2 regions of the Pseudomonas sp. GW456-E7 genome follow, and region 1 is predicted to be linked to the other one. Evidence: predicted binding sites of a transcription regulator. Region 1 holds the regulator's gene; the other holds the start of a gene.

Region 1 (7,496 bases):
ACCATCACCCGCACCCCGACTGGCGACATTGACGTAGTGACCTCGGTGGGCAACCTGGCGTACTTCGAGCAATTGCAGACGGCTGGCGATACCAAGCCTGTTCAGGGTTGGGGCGTGACCATCCAGTATCACGCCACGCAAAATCGCGTCGTGTTGATCGACAAGGCCAAAGTTGTCGACAAGGACAACAACGTCACCCAAGGCGAGAAAATCGTCTACGACACCGAGAAGAAGCTGGCCAGCGCCGGGCGCGCCACCGGCAACAAGGTGACCGAGTCGCGTCCGCGCATCGACATGGTGATCCAGCCGAAGAAGAAAACCGACGAGAAAAAGGCCCAGTAATGGCAACTCTGAAAGCTCAGCATCTGGCCAAGAGCTACAAGAGCCGCCAGGTCGTGCGTGATGTCAGCCTGTCCATCGACAGCGGTCAGATCGTCGGCCTGCTTGGCCCGAACGGCGCCGGCAAGACCACCTGCTTCTACATGATCGTCGGCCTGGTGCAAGCCGACCAGGGCCGCGTCCTGATCGATGACCTGGACGTCAGCCACCAGCCGATGCACGGCCGTGCAAAAGCCGGTATCGGCTATTTGCCGCAAGAAGCATCGATCTTCCGCAAACTGTCGGTGGCCGACAACATCATGGCCATCCTCGAGACCCGCAAGGAGCTCGACAAGGCCGGTCGTCGCAAGGAACTGGAAAGCCTGCTGCAGGAATTCCACATCAGCCACATCCGCGACAACCTCGGCATGAGCCTGTCCGGTGGTGAGCGCCGCCGCGTGGAAATCGCCCGCGCCCTGGCCACCAACCCGAAGTTCATCCTCCTCGACGAACCTTTCGCCGGCGTGGACCCGATTTCGGTCGGCGACATCAAGCAGATCATTTACCACCTCAAGGCCAAAGGCATTGGCGTGCTGATCACGGACCACAACGTTCGTGAAACCCTGGATATCTGTGAAACCGCCTATATCGTCAATGACGGTCAGTTGATCGCCGAAGGTGATGCAGAGACCATCCTGGCCAATGACCTGGTGAAGGAAGTGTACCTGGGCCATGAGTTCCGCCTGTAAACGCTGAGCCGTGCCCAGGCAGCCGCCCGGGCACCCGTCTCGCGATTCATCGGTGCCTCATGCAAACCAGCGTGTTCATCCCCCAATACGGGCAGCACCGCAACACAAATTTATAGTTTTTTATTGTTACAGCGCTCTAGGCAAATCCTTCAGTTTCAGGCATATAATTTGCTTATGTTTGGCGCCCCGGCGCCCTGTAGTGGATGGCGCATGTGCGCCGGCGAATAAGGTGTTAAGCCCCTGCCATGAAACCATCGCTAGTCTTGAGAATGGGCCAGCAGCTGACGATGACACCTCAGCTGCAACAGGCCATCCGCCTGCTCCAATTGTCGACCCTGGACCTGCAACAGGAAATCCAGGAGGCCCTGGAGTCCAATCCGATGCTCGAACGCCAGGAAGAAGGCGACGACTTCGACAATTCCGACCCCTTGGCCGACAACGCCGAACAAAAGCCCAACACCGATATCCAGGAACCCTCCTACCAGGAAAGTGCCCCGACGGTTGATAACCTCGATGAGGGTGACTGGAACGAGCGCATCCCCAACGAACTCCCCGTCGACACCGCGTGGGAAGACGTTTACCAGACCAGCGCCAGCAGCCTGCCCAGCAATGACGATGACGAGTGGGACTTCACCACCCGCACCTCGGCCGGTGAAAGCCTGCAAAGCCACTTGCTGTGGCAACTGAACCTGGCCCCGATGTCCGACACCGATCGCCTGATCGCCGTGACCCTGATCGACTGCATCAACAATCAGGGCTATCTGGACGAAACCCTCGAGGAAATCCTCGAAGCCTTCGATCCGGAACTGGACATCGAACTGGACGAAATCGAAGCCGTCCTGCACCGCATCCAGCAATTCGAGCCGGCCGGCATAGGCGCACGCAACCTGGGCGAATGCCTGTTGCTGCAATTGCGTCAGTTGCCCGCCAAGACCCCTTGGCTGGCCGAAGCCAAGCGCCTTGTCACCGATTACATCGACCTGCTGGGCAGCCGCGACTACAGCCAGTTGATGCGCCGCATGAAGCTCAAGGAAGATGAGCTGCGCCAGGTCATAGAGCTGGTCCAGAGCCTCAACCCGCGCCCGGGCTCGCAGATCGAGTCCACCGAAGCCGAGTACGTCGTTCCTGACGTTATCGTACGCAAGGACAACGAGCGCTGGCTGGTGGAGCTGAATCAGGAGTCGGTGCCACGGCTGCGGGTCAACGCCCAGTACGCCGGCTTTGTGCGCCGCGCCGATACCAGCGCCGACAACACGTTCATGCGCAATCAGTTGCAGGAGGCCCGCTGGTTCATCAAGAGCCTGCAGAGCCGCAATGAAACCCTGATGAAGGTTGCCACCCAGATCGTGGAGCATCAGCGCGGGTTCCTCGAATATGGCGACGAAGCCATGAAGCCGCTGGTCCTGCATGACATCGCCGAAGCGGTCGGCATGCATGAGTCGACGATTTCACGGGTGACCACCCAGAAGTTCATGCACACCCCCCGGGGCATCTATGAACTGAAATACTTTTTCTCCAGTCACGTAAGCACCTCCGAAGGCGGCGAATGCTCGTCCACGGCGATCCGGGCGATCATCAAAAAACTGGTTGCCGCGGAAAATCAGAAAAAGCCGTTGAGTGACAGCAAGATCGCTGGTTTACTGGAGGCACAAGGCATTCAGGTGGCTCGCCGCACCGTCGCCAAGTACCGCGAATCCCTAGGGATCGCGCCTTCGAGCGAACGCAAGCGGTTGATGTAGAGCCACGCCACAGCGTTCCAGTGGTAGATCATCTGGTCTACCGCTTTATGCACTGGCAACGAAGGAGAAGCTGTATGCAAGTCAACATCAGTGGACACCAACTGGAAGTGACCGAACCTCTTCGCACCTACATCGGCGAAAAACTCGAACGATTGGAGCGACATTTCGACAAGATCACTAACGTGCAGGTCACGATGACCGTCGAGAAGCTGAAGCAGAAAATCGAAGCCACGCTGCATATTCCCGGGAATGAAGTGGTCGCCAATGCGGAACATACCGATATGTACGCTGCGATCGATGCACTCACCGACAAGCTGGATAAACAACTCAAAAAGCATAAGGAAAAGACCCAGAGCCTCCTTCAGGGCGCAACCGGTCGTTAACACTCCCAACCCATGATCCGACTTGAAAGTATCCTGACCCCCGGCCGTTCCCTCGTGAACGTGCCGGGCGGCAGTAAAAAGAAAGCCCTCGAACAAATTGCCAATCTGATCGCCCGCGAAGTGCCGGCTCTGGAGATGCAAGATGTCTTCGAGGCGCTGATTGCCCGTGAAAAACTCGGCTCCACCGGTTTTGGCAACGGCATCGCTATTCCACACTGCCGTCTCAAGGGTTGTGTATCGCCCATCAGTGCATTGATGCACCTGGACGCCCCTATCGATTTCGACGCCATCGACGGCGCGCCGGTTGACCTGCTGTTCGTTCTGCTGGTCCCGGAAGCCGCTACCGATGCGCACCTTGAGCTGCTGCGACAGATCGCCAGCATGCTCGACCGCAAGGACGTTCGCGAAAAACTGCGTAATGCCGCAAGCAACGAAGCCTTGTATCAGGTTGTCCTGGACGAGCAAAACGGTCAGTAATCATGCGCTTGATCATCGTCAGTGGCCGTTCCGGCTCGGGTAAAAGCACCGCCCTCAATGTTCTTGAGGACAACGGCTACTACTGCATCGACAATCTGCCTGCCGGCCTGCTGCCGGAACTGGCCGAACGAGCGTTGATTCATACCGAGCTGATGCAACCGCTGGTGGCCGTTTCCATTGACGCCCGCAACCTGCCCAGCCACCTGTCACGCTTCCCCGAACTGCTCGAAGAAGTCCGCAGCCGCCACATCCAGTGCGATGTCCTGTACCTGGACGCCGACGAAGAAACCTTGCTCAAGCGCTTCTCGGAAACCCGCCGACGCCACCCCCTGACCAACGCCAACCGCTCGCTGGCCGAAGCCATCAACGTTGAAAGCGTGCTGCTCGGGCCGATTGCCGACCTCGCCGACCTCAAGATCAACACCACCAGCCTGAACCTGTACCAGCTGCGCGACGCCATCAAACTGCGCCTGTTGAATCAGCCTGAGCCGGGGACTGCGTTCCTGGTGGAGTCCTTCGGGTTCAAGCGTGGCATGCCGGTGGACGCCGACCTGGTGTTCGATGTGCGTTGCCTGCCCAACCCTTACTGGAAACCGGAATTACGCGAGCAGTCCGGGCTCGATCAACCGGTTGCCGAATACCTGGCGGCACAGCCGGATGTCGAAGAGATGTTCCAGGACATTTCCACATACCTGTTAAAGTGGCTGCCTCGTTTTGCCGCCAGCAACCGCGCCTACGTCACCATTGCCATTGGCTGCACTGGCGGACATCACCGCTCCGTCTACCTGACCGAGCGTCTGGGGCAGGTGCTGCAAAAAACCCTGAAGAACGTCCAGGTTCGCCACCGCGACCTCAGCTAAAGGATTCACATCGCGATGCCTGCTCTGGAAATCGAAATCATCAACAAGCTGGGTCTGCATGCCCGGGCGTCTGCAAAATTCGTTGGGGTCGCGGGTCAGTTCCCGTGCCAGATCCGGGCCGGTCGAACACCAGAGTCCATGGTCGATGGCAAAAGCATCATGGCGATGATGATGCTGGCCGCCGGCAAAGGCACCACGATCCACTTGAGCACAGAAGGCGAGCAGGAACAGGAAGCCCTGGAAGCGCTGGTAGCGTTGATCAACAACTTCTTCGACGAAGGCGAATAAGGACAAGATCAAGATCAAAAGATCGCAGCCTTCGGCAGCTCCTACAGGGCTGCGATCTGTTCAGGCCAGCGCCGTATCCATCACCATCATCAAACAGAACCCCATCAGCAGCCCGAGGCTGGCAAGCTTGTCATGACCATTGCGGCGCGATTCGGGAATGACTTCGTGGGTCACCACCAGCAACATCGCCCCTGCCGCCAGTGCCAACCCCAAAGGCAGCAGCAGCTCGGCCAGGCTCACAAGCCAGGCACACAACAGCGCGAACACCGGCTCGACCAACCCTGATGCGGCACCGATCAGGAACGCCTTGACCCGGGACATCCCTGCCCCGGCCAGTACCAAGGCGATGACCAGCCCTTCCGGCACGTCCTGCAAGGCAATGCCCATGGCCAGGCTGTCGGCTTCAGGCATGCCGCCGCCGGCAGAAACACCGACCGCCATGCCTTCCGGGATGTTGTGGGCGATGATGGCAAACACGAACAACCAGATGCGCGGAGCAATGACCGGGCGCTCCAGGGTACCGACCAGCCTGTCCGGGCTGACGCCGGAGACCTTCCGATCCACCAGGAACAAGCCGAACGCACCGAGCATAATGCCGAAGCTGATCAGCCCACTGGACGCCCAAGGCGACAGTCCAAGCCCTTCGGCGGCAGAGATGCCCGGGACGATCAGCGAAAATGCCGTCGCCGCGAGCATCACGCCAGCGCCAAAGCCAAGCAAAGTATCGCTGAGCACCTGCGGCATGCGCCGAATCACCAACACCGGAACCGCACCCAGCGCGGTACCCAGGGCGCAGATCGCACCGCCCTGCAGTGCGCGCAGCAACCTCGGCTCAAGGTCGAGCCATGCCAATCCATGGGCAACCAATAGACTCATGCCCGCCAGCAGTAACAGCGATCCAAACGCGTAACGAAACATCCGTCCACTTCCGATCGCCAGTGTTTCAGTGCCCATATTCCAGCCCTGGATTGTTTTTACAGAAGACTTAAACCAGTGCGGCCTGATAGCGCGCAGCGACTTGCGGCCAATTGATCACGTTGTAGAACGCGCTGATGTATTCAGGACGGCGGTTCTGATAGCGCAGGTAATAGGCATGCTCCCAGACGTCGAGTCCCAGAATCGGCGTATTGCCGCTCATTAACGGGCTGTCCTGGTTACCGCTGCTTTCCACCACCAGAGTCTTTTGCGCAGTGACGCTGAGCCAGGCCCAGCCACTGCCGAAGCGGGTCAACGCCGCCTTGGTGAAGGCTTCCTTGAAACTGTCGAGTCCGCCCAATTGCTCGTCGATTGCCTTGGCCAGCGCGCCTTCGGGTTTCCCTCCGCCGCCGGGCGTCATGACCTCCCAGAACAACGAATGGTTGGCGTGGCCGCCTCCCTGATTGATCACCGCCGCGCGCAGTTTTTCCGGCAATTGCTGAACGGCAGACACCAGCTTCTCCACGGGCCACTCGGCATACTCGGTGCCCTCGACGGCCGCGTTGAGGTTGTTGATGTAGGTCTGGTGATGTTTGGTGTAGTGGATCTCCATGGTCTGCGCATCGATGTGCGGTTCCAGGGCGTCGTAGGCGTAGGGCAAGGCAGGCAAGCTAAAAGCCATGATCAATGGACTCCATGATGATGAGGCACAGGCGAAGCGGCATCGATGTGCAACAGTCGATGGGTACGCGGATATTCGCCGTGCTCACTGATGAAATTCAGCAGCTCGACGTAGGTCTTGCTGCTCTGGCGCAACGCGGCTTCACGCAATGTTTGTGGTAGTCGCGGGTCCTGCATGGTCTGCAACAGCCGTTGATGGATGGCACACAGGTATTCGGCGCTCTCCTCCGGCTGGTTCAGGCGCAAGTGCAGGTCCGCCAGGTTGTGATGGGAAATCACGCAAGCTGCCACCGCTTCGTCGGCATCCGCCCAGCGCTCGAACAGCACTTGGGCCAGGGCTAATGCCTGCAGATACGCCTCGCGGGCATCGACCAGTTCACCCTGCATGAAAAAGCGATTGGCTCTTTCGATCGTGCGTTTCCAGTGCTCCATGGTGCGCCTCCAAAGCGGCAGCGGGGCTTACACGCCGCCCGCGGTGAGTTTTTCCGGGTTGAGCAATTCTTCCAGCTGGCCGCGCGACAGGTCGGTGTGTTCCAGCGCGACGTCAATCACCGGCCGACCTTGCTGATAGGCCTTCTTGGCAATCTCGGCAGCTTTCTGGTAACCGATGATCGGGTTGAGCGCGGTGACCAGAATCGGGTTGCGCGACAACGCTTCCTTGATCCGGCCCTCATTGACCTTGAAGCTGGCAATCGCCTTGTCCGCCAGCAAGCGGCTGGAATTGGCCAGCAACTCGATACTGCTCAGCAGGTTCTGGGCGATGATCGGCAGCATCACGTTCAGTTCGAAGTTGCCCGACTGACCGGCAATGGTGATCACGCTGTCGTTGCCGATGACCTGAGCCGCGACCATTGCGGTAGCCTCCGGAATGACCGGGTTGACCTTGCCCGGCATGATCGAAGAGCCCGGTTGCAAGGCTTCCAGTTCGATCTCGCCAAGGCCGGCCAGCGGGCCGGAGTTCATCCAGCGCAGGTCGTTGGCGATTTTCATCAGCGACACGGCAGTCGCCTTCAGTTGCCCGGAGACCGCGACGGCGGTGTCCTGAGAGCCAATGAGCGCGAACAGGTCCTTGCCTGGCTGGAACTG
Region 2 (7,496 bases), on a different contig from region 1:
CCGGTCACGTCCAGTTGTTTGTTGGCTGCAAAGAGACCGCTAAGGCCGATATTGAAAGACATCATCCACTCCTTTATGCCGGGTTAGTCGGCTTTACATACCAATGGTTTGTACTTTGGACAGGGCAACGCTGCCCAGCCCGGCCAGATTGAGCATCAACTCACCGCCGGTCTGGCTGATGGTCACGCTGTTGACGGTCGCGGGCAGGTTGGTGATCAACGCGACGGACTTGCCATCGATCGTGGTCGTGGCGCCGAAGGTGTAGGTGCCCGCAGGTACCGTCTCACCCGCATCGTTCTTGCCGTCCCAGATGAAGCTGGCGTTGCCGGCCTTCTGCGAACCGAGGTCGATGGTGCGCACGGTCTTGCCGGTTGAATCGGTGATCTTCAGGGTGGCGGACGCCACCGAAGACGGCACCACCACCGTGCCGCTGAGGCTCTTGGTGGTATCGACCACAGCCTTGTCGCCCGGCGCGATGACCGAACGGCCGACCAGCGACGACGCCTGCAAGGCCTGGGACGAGTTGTAGTTGCTGGCCAGGCCGCTCACGGTGTCGTTGAGCGTGGTGATGCCTTCCAGGCTGCTGAACTGCGCCAGCTGGGCCACGAACGCACCGTTGTCCTGAGGTTCCAGCGGGTTCTGGTTTTTCAACTGGGTCACCAGCAACTGCAGGAACGCATCCTTGCCCAGGGCCTGGTTGCCCGATGCGCTGCCGGCTGCCGAGGCGAGGCCGTCAGTCGTGGTGTTGGTCTTGATCGAAGAGTTGGCCAGGATGTCGTTGAGGCTCAAACCACTGGTGGAATCGGTAACACTCATCTGAGTCGCCCCTTATCACTGACCGAGGGTCAGGACTTTCTGCATCATGGTTTTGGCGGTGTTCATCATTTCGGCGTTGGTCTGGAACGAACGGCTCGCGGAAATCATGTCGGCCATTTCTTCAACCACGTTGACGTTCGGGTAGTAGACGTAGCCCTTGGCATCGGCGGCCGGATGGTTCGGCTCGTAGCGCGCCTCGAGATTGCTCTGGTCTTCGACCACACCCAGCACCTGCACGCCTTGGCCGGCGGCGTCCTGGTTCTGGAACAGCGAGTCGCTGCCGCCGCTCTGGCCGCCCTGGAACATGGTGGCGAACACCGGGTGACGCGCGCGGTAGGTCTGGTCGATGCTCGACGAGACGGTCTCGGCGTTGGCGATGTTCGAAGCGACGGTGTTCAAACGCGTGGTCTGCGCACTCATGCCGCTACCGGCAATGTTGAAAACACTGGATAGAGACAAGGCTTACTCTCCGCGCAGGGCTGACACCAGCCCTTTGAATTTGCTGTTGAGCAGGGTGAAGCTGGCCTGGAAGTTGACCGCGTTTTCCGCGTAGTTCGACTGTTCCAGCTGAGCGTCCACGGTGTTCTGGTCGATCGACGGTTGCATCGGCGTGCGATACAGCAACGATTCGTCGCCATTGCCCAGACCTTCAGCTTCGATATGACGGTTGTTGGTCATGTTCAAGGCGAAGGTGCCGTTTTTGGTTTTCTCGTTCTGCTCGGCGAGCACTTTCGAGAAGTCCAGGTCCCGAGCCTTGTAGTTCGGGGTATCGGCGTTGGCGATGTTGTTGGCCAGGACTTCGGCACGCTGGGCGCGGAAGCCCAGGGCTTGTTCGTGGATACCGAGCGCTTTATCGAAGCTGATGCTCATGTCGGGAAACCTTCGGGTGACCTGATTTTTCGTAGGATCAACTTAGCAAGCCCCATGCCAATTCAAAAAAGCCCGGAAACCGGGGCTTTGCCGGACATGGCAAGGCGGCAATGCCAGAAAAGCGGCAACGGTTTTCCGCCGCCTGCCGCTTTTCTGCCGCTTGGCACCGCTTACGAAGACACCAACTGACCCTGTGGGAGCGGGCTTGCCCGCGAAAGCGGTGTGTCAGGCAAAGTTGATATCGACTGACACGACGCCTTCGCGGGCAAGCCCGCTCCCACAAGGGGTGTGGTGATTTCAAATGATCATTTGCAGGCATAAAAAAAGGAGTCCCTGAGGACTCCCGTTTTTTGACAACAGCAGCGAAATCATTTCGCCTGGTAAATGATCCCCGGGCTGCACTGGACCATCTGGTAATGATCCGGCAAACCGTTCAACGCTTCGGAAGCACCGAGGAACAGGTATCCACCCGGCTTCAACGTGCTGTGGATGCGCAACAGGATGTCCTTCTTCACCTCGGCGGAGAAGTAGATCAGCACGTTGCGGCAGAACACGATGTCGAACTTGCCGAGGCCCGCGTAACTGTCCAGCAGGTTGAACGAACGGAACTCCACCCGGCTCTTGATCGGCGCCTTGATCGCCCAGCGTCCCGGCCCTTTCGGGTCGAAATAACGCTGCAGGCGCTCGGGCGACAGACCGCGGCCGATGGCCAGGCTGTCGTACTCGCCGGTCTTGCAGTTGTTCAGCATGGTGCCGGACAGGTCGGTGGCAACGATCTGTACGCCCATCCTCAACTGGCCCATGTTGACCCGTTCGAACTCGTCGATGGACATCGACAGCGAATACGGTTCCTGGCCCGACGAGCACGCCGCCGACCAGATACGCAGGCGCTGGCCGGGGCTGGCCTTGATCGCTTCGGGCAGGACCTTGTTCTTCAAGACTTCAAACGGGTAGGTGTCACGAAACCACAGGGTTTCGTTGGTGGTCATTGCATCCACCACCTGTTCGCGCAAACCGCTGCGCGGCTGGGTCTGCATGCGCTGAACCAGCTCACCCAAAGACTTGATGCCTTGCTGTTCCATCAGTTTGTTGAGACGGCTGGAGACCAGGTACTGCTTGTTTTCACCGAGCAAAATGCCACAGGCTTTTTCCAGGAATACCCGGAACTGTTCGAAATCCAAATTACCCGTAGACAATGATGCCGCCTCTTAAATCGTGTTGACTGCCAGGGGCGCAGGCCCCTAGCTGATATCTGCTGCTTTGATCCGGTCGACTACCCGGGATGCCAGGTCATCAGGACGGAACTTGGCCAGGAAGTCATCGGCACCGACTTTCTTGACCATCGCCTGATTGAATACCCCCGACAACGAAGTATGCAGGATGATATGAAGCTTTTGCATGCGCGGGTCGTTGCGGATTTCCGCCGTCAGGGTGTACCCGTCCATCTCCGGCATCTCGATGTCGGAGATCATCATCAGGAACTCTTCTTCCGGCTTCTTGCCCTCGTCGACCAGTTTGCGCAGGTAGTCCAGCGCTTGCCGACCATCGTTCAACGCCACCACTTCGACGCCGACCGTTTGCAGGCAACGCGTGACCTGCTTGCGCGCCACCGAGGAGTCGTCGACCGTCAGCACGCGCAACGAAAGCGCCTTGTGCTGGGTTTCGACATCCACCACGCCGACGGAAATCGCTTCCGGCGTAGGTGCCACTTCCGCGAGCACCTTCTCGACATCGATGATTTCCACCAACTGATTGTCGACCCGCGTCACCGCCGTGAGGTAGTGATCGCGTCCGGTGCCCTTGGGTGGCGGATGGATCTCCTCCCAGTTCATGTTGACGATGCGCTCCACCGAGCGCACCAGGAAACCCTGGGTCTTGGTGTTGTACTCCGTGATGATCACGAACGGATTGTTCTTGTCCTTCAACGCACCGGAGCCGGTCGCCATCGCCAGATCAAGGATCGGAATGGTCGCCCCCCGGATGTTCGCCACGCCGCACACGACAGGACTGGACTTGGGCATCAACGTCAGCTGAGGGCATTGCAGCACCTCCCGAACCTTGAATACGTTGATCCCGTACAGCTGCTGGCCGTCGAGACGGAACAACAACAGCTCAAGGCGATTCTGCCCCACCAGTTGCGTGCGCTGGTTTACCGAATCCATTACACCAGCCATGCCCAGACTCCTACACCAACGCCAAGTGTTGTTGCGACGCGCCTTCATCACTAAACGGCACGGCGCTTGCTTTTTTAATCGTTATGAACACAGAACCGACATTTTTTCGACGCCTGACCACACCCTATCGCAAATTGCTGGGCGTGCTGGCGGCTGTTTGCCTGTTCAACGCTGGCACCCCTGCCCTTGCTGACGCGGTTACCTTGCCTGACATGCTTATCGGCGTCACTCAGGGCTTTCTTGAATTCACCGTAGAAGACTATCTGGCAACCAGTCAAACGGAAGGTCGCTACGAGATCCAGGTCAACCCGCTCGACCCGCGCATGCACATGCCCATGTGCGACAAGGAATTGACAGCAACCCTCGAGAGTCCCAAGCCGCTGGGACGGGTCACGGTCAAGGTCCGCTGCGAGGGCGCCTCCCCCTGGACTGTGTTCGTACCCGCTCAAGTCCGCCTGTTTCGCGATGTCGTGACCACCGCCCGGCCACTGCGTCGCGCCGCCATTGTCGAGCCCGGAGATGTGGTGCTGCGCGAGCGCGATATCAGCCTGATCAGCCAGGGCTACCTGACGTCCCTCGACCAGGCGATCGGGCAGCGATTGACCCGACCAATGGTCACCGACCAGGTGATTACCCTGGTGCATATCGAACAGGCCGAGGTGATCCGCAAGGGTGATCAGGTGGTGATTACCGCCCGCAGCGGTACGCTCAGCGTGCGCATGCCCGGCGAAGCCCTGTCGAACGGCAGCCTGAGCGAACAGATCCGGGTGAAAAACCTCAACTCCCAGCGAGTCATCAAGGCGCAGGTCATGGCGCCGGGGCAGGTGGAAGTGTCCATGTAAGGCGCTCTGCTCATCGGAATGTGGCGCTTGCCGCGGCTGTTCCCTAGACTGTGCTCCATGCAGGGCAAGCGCTGACGCGCGCGAGGTTCATTGAAAATGAGCCTAAAGTTTTCCAGGGAATGGCCGAAACCATGGCAAGCGTCCAAATTCCCAGAGGTTTTTTATCATGGTCATCGATTTCAGCCGTTTGAACAGCTCCTCGCCCCTTACGGGCAGTACACGTACCAGCGCCAGCAAGGAAAGCGCCGAAGCCGGCAAAACCGCGCCGCTGGAATCCGCGGCCGAACAGGCCGGTACCGTCAACAGCGGGGAATCGGTACATCTCAGCAATGAGGCTCAACAGTTGCAGAAGGTCACTGACAAGCTGCGCGATCAGCCTGCCGTCGACAAAGCCCGCGTGGCCGAGTTGAAAGCAGCGATTGCCGATGGCAGCTATAAAGTCGACAGCAACCGTGTAGCCAGCAAACTGCTCAACTTCGAAGCCCAGCGCTAGGCCACCGCCGGCGCCAGGCTTTTGGACGCTTAAAACCCAAGGCCAGCCATGCACGACACTCATTTACTGCAACTGATCACCGACGACTTTGCTCCAGCGCAACATCTGCTGGAATTACTGCAGACCGAATCCCTCGCCTTGCATGGCCGTGACATGCCATTGCTCGAGGGCATCCTGGCGCAGAAACAGGCATTGGTCGTCCTGCTCGAACAGCATGGCCGCAAGCGCAGTGAAATCCTCGCCAGCCTCAACCTGCCGACCAACCGCGGCGGGCTGGAGCAACTGGCCAGCCAGTCGAGCATTGGCGACCAGTTGCTGGCGCAAAGTGACGTGCTGACCGATCTCCTGGCCCAGTGCCAGGCCATCAACGCCAACAACGGCCAGTCGATCCTCACTCAGCAGGCCGCTACGGCCACCCAGCTGAAAATCCTTACAGGCGGTGAAACTCCGGCGCTTTACGATGCCAGCGGAACATTCTCCAAGCTTGCTAAGCCGCGCCCCCTCAGTCAGGCTTAGGCCGCTCAATGAGCCCGCTCTATCCAAGACGCGAAAGATGCTGGCAGAATGCTGGCCAGCCGTAGTCAAATTTTGCCTGGAGATTGATTAACCGTGTCCAATGCCTTATCCGTGGATGATGCTCCGCAGCCACCCAAGGTGCTCTCCACGCCCTTGGAAATCTCCAGCAACCTGCGCCAGCTGCTCGAAAGCCATGACCCGCTGATCATCACGTTCCACGAGCGCAGCCAGCGCTTCCAGAGCTATCTGGTGGATCTGGACCGTGACAGCAACATGATTGCCCTGGACGAAATGATCCCTCGTGATGGCGAGCGCTACCTGATGGCGGGCGAACCTTTCAGGGTCGAAGGCTTCCACGAAGGTGTGCGCATTGCCTGGGAAAGCAACGGCCAATTGAAGATCGACGAATCCGGTGGCAGCCGCTGCTATCGCGGCGCCCTGCCCGATGAAGTGGTGTACCACCAGCGCCGCAATGCGTTCCGCGCGGCACTGAAGCTGGCACAACTGGTCAACGTCAATCTCGACGGCGAAAAACTCAAGGCCCCCATCAGCGGCAAGCTGCTGGATATTTCCGCTACCGGCTGCAAACTGCGTTTCGACGGCGACATCACGGGCAGCCTGCAACTGGGCCAGGTGTACGACCGCTTCAGCGCCGACCTGCCCTTTGGCAAGATGACTGCTCCGGTCGAGTTGCGTTATCTGCACTTTGAAGAAAAGATCTCCACCACCTTCGCCGGCGTTCGCTTCCACAACATGAGCGGACTGGTGCAGCGTCAGGTCGAACGCTTCGTCTACCAGTTGCAACGAGAAGCGCGCCGCTTCGACAAAGACGACATCTGATAGAGCCTCCACAAAAAACGGGCAGTCCCTTGCGGTGACTGCCCGTTTTTTTTGTGCCCGGCTTTAAGGCCTGGCCTCGCTGAAGTTAGGGTCCCGCCCTGTATCAGGGTCTTGCGGCGGCTGATCGGTTTCAGTTTCGGTGACGGCTTCTGGTTCTGGCTCAGGCCCGGTACTCACCGGAGTGTGCATCTGATCCTGCACCACCTGTTCATCAACACGCGGGTCGAGGCAGGCCACCAGTGGCGAACTCGTCATATTGTCCGGCATGGCCACGTGATGCAGCGGTGCGTCGTCGACCTGATGCAGGTTGGTCACCGCTTTCGGGCGAATCCGCCACACCAGCACCAAGGCGAAGAAACTGAAGAAGGCATAAAGCATCTGGCTGCCGAACAGCTTCATCAGCACACCTGCCACCAGCGGCCCGATACTCGCACCCACACCGTAGGTCACCAGCAACATCGCCGTCAGGGACACCCGGCGATCACCTTCGACGTGGTCATTGGAGAACGCCACCGCCAACGGATACAGGCAGAACTGCACCAGCGAGCAGAGGAAGCCGGCGATGAACAATACCTCCAGCGGCACCTGCGGCATGATCGCCAGCGGCAGTGCGGCCAGTGCCAGGCTGAACGCGAAACTGCGGATCAGCACCGCCCGGTCGTAGCGGTCGGACAGCCAGCCCAACGGCCACTGCACCAGCAGCCCGGCAAAAATGCAGCTACCCATGAACAGACCGACCTGCTCCGTGGACAACCCTTGCTGCGAGGCATACAGCGGCGCCAGACCGTAGAACGAACCGACAATCAGGCCCGCCCCGAGCACCGTACTCAATGATTGCGGGACACGCTTGATAAAGAACCGTGGCTCCATCGGTGCAGGATGCAAGGGTGCAGGGTGAATCCGCCGGGTCAGGGCCACAGGCACCAGGCACAGGGCAAAACACAG

Evidence for each region. Region 1 encodes sigma-54, which starts transcription at its own class of promoters, with help from an activator protein. Its sites were predicted from a motif close to ANTGGCATNNANNTTGCTNT; they were not measured.
Region 2: a site for sigma-54 is predicted at 1,729-1,748, ahead of flgB (flagellar basal body rod protein FlgB). Genes of this name have one in related genera too.

What each region holds. Positions count from the first base shown of each region.
Region 1 covers NZ_JBWKZB010000033.1:68,308-75,803, forward strand. Annotated here, with positions in the region: gene lptA (lipopolysaccharide transport periplasmic protein LptA) at 1-342, shown strand, start outside; gene lptB (LPS export ABC transporter ATP-binding protein) at 342-1,067, shown strand; gene AC07YV_RS20370 (RNA polymerase factor sigma-54) at 1,313-2,806, shown strand; gene hpf (ribosome hibernation-promoting factor, HPF/YfiA family) at 2,881-3,189, shown strand; gene ptsN (PTS IIA-like nitrogen regulatory protein PtsN) at 3,202-3,666, shown strand; gene rapZ (RNase adapter RapZ) at 3,669-4,526, shown strand; gene AC07YV_RS20390 (HPr family phosphocarrier protein) at 4,542-4,814, shown strand; gene AC07YV_RS20395 (ZIP family metal transporter) at 4,875-5,768, opposite strand; gene AC07YV_RS20400 (superoxide dismutase) at 5,800-6,411, opposite strand; gene AC07YV_RS20405 (DUF2753 family protein) at 6,414-6,842, opposite strand; gene AC07YV_RS20410 (class II fumarate hydratase) at 6,870-7,496, opposite strand, start outside.
Region 2 covers NZ_JBWKZB010000013.1:54,611-62,106, reverse strand. Annotated here, with positions in the region: gene flgE (flagellar hook protein FlgE) at 1-62, opposite strand, end outside; gene flgD (flagellar hook assembly protein FlgD) at 94-816, opposite strand; gene flgC (flagellar basal body rod protein FlgC) at 832-1,275, opposite strand; gene flgB (flagellar basal body rod protein FlgB) at 1,279-1,686, opposite strand; gene cheR (protein-glutamate O-methyltransferase CheR) at 2,055-2,882, opposite strand; gene AC07YV_RS11160 (chemotaxis protein CheV) at 2,928-3,860, opposite strand; gene flgA (flagellar basal body P-ring formation chaperone FlgA) at 3,944-4,702, shown strand; gene flgM (flagellar biosynthesis anti-sigma factor FlgM) at 4,869-5,195, shown strand; gene AC07YV_RS11145 (flagella synthesis protein FlgN) at 5,244-5,711, shown strand; gene AC07YV_RS11140 (flagellar brake protein) at 5,805-6,551, shown strand; gene AC07YV_RS11135 (MFS transporter) at 6,615-7,496, opposite strand, start outside.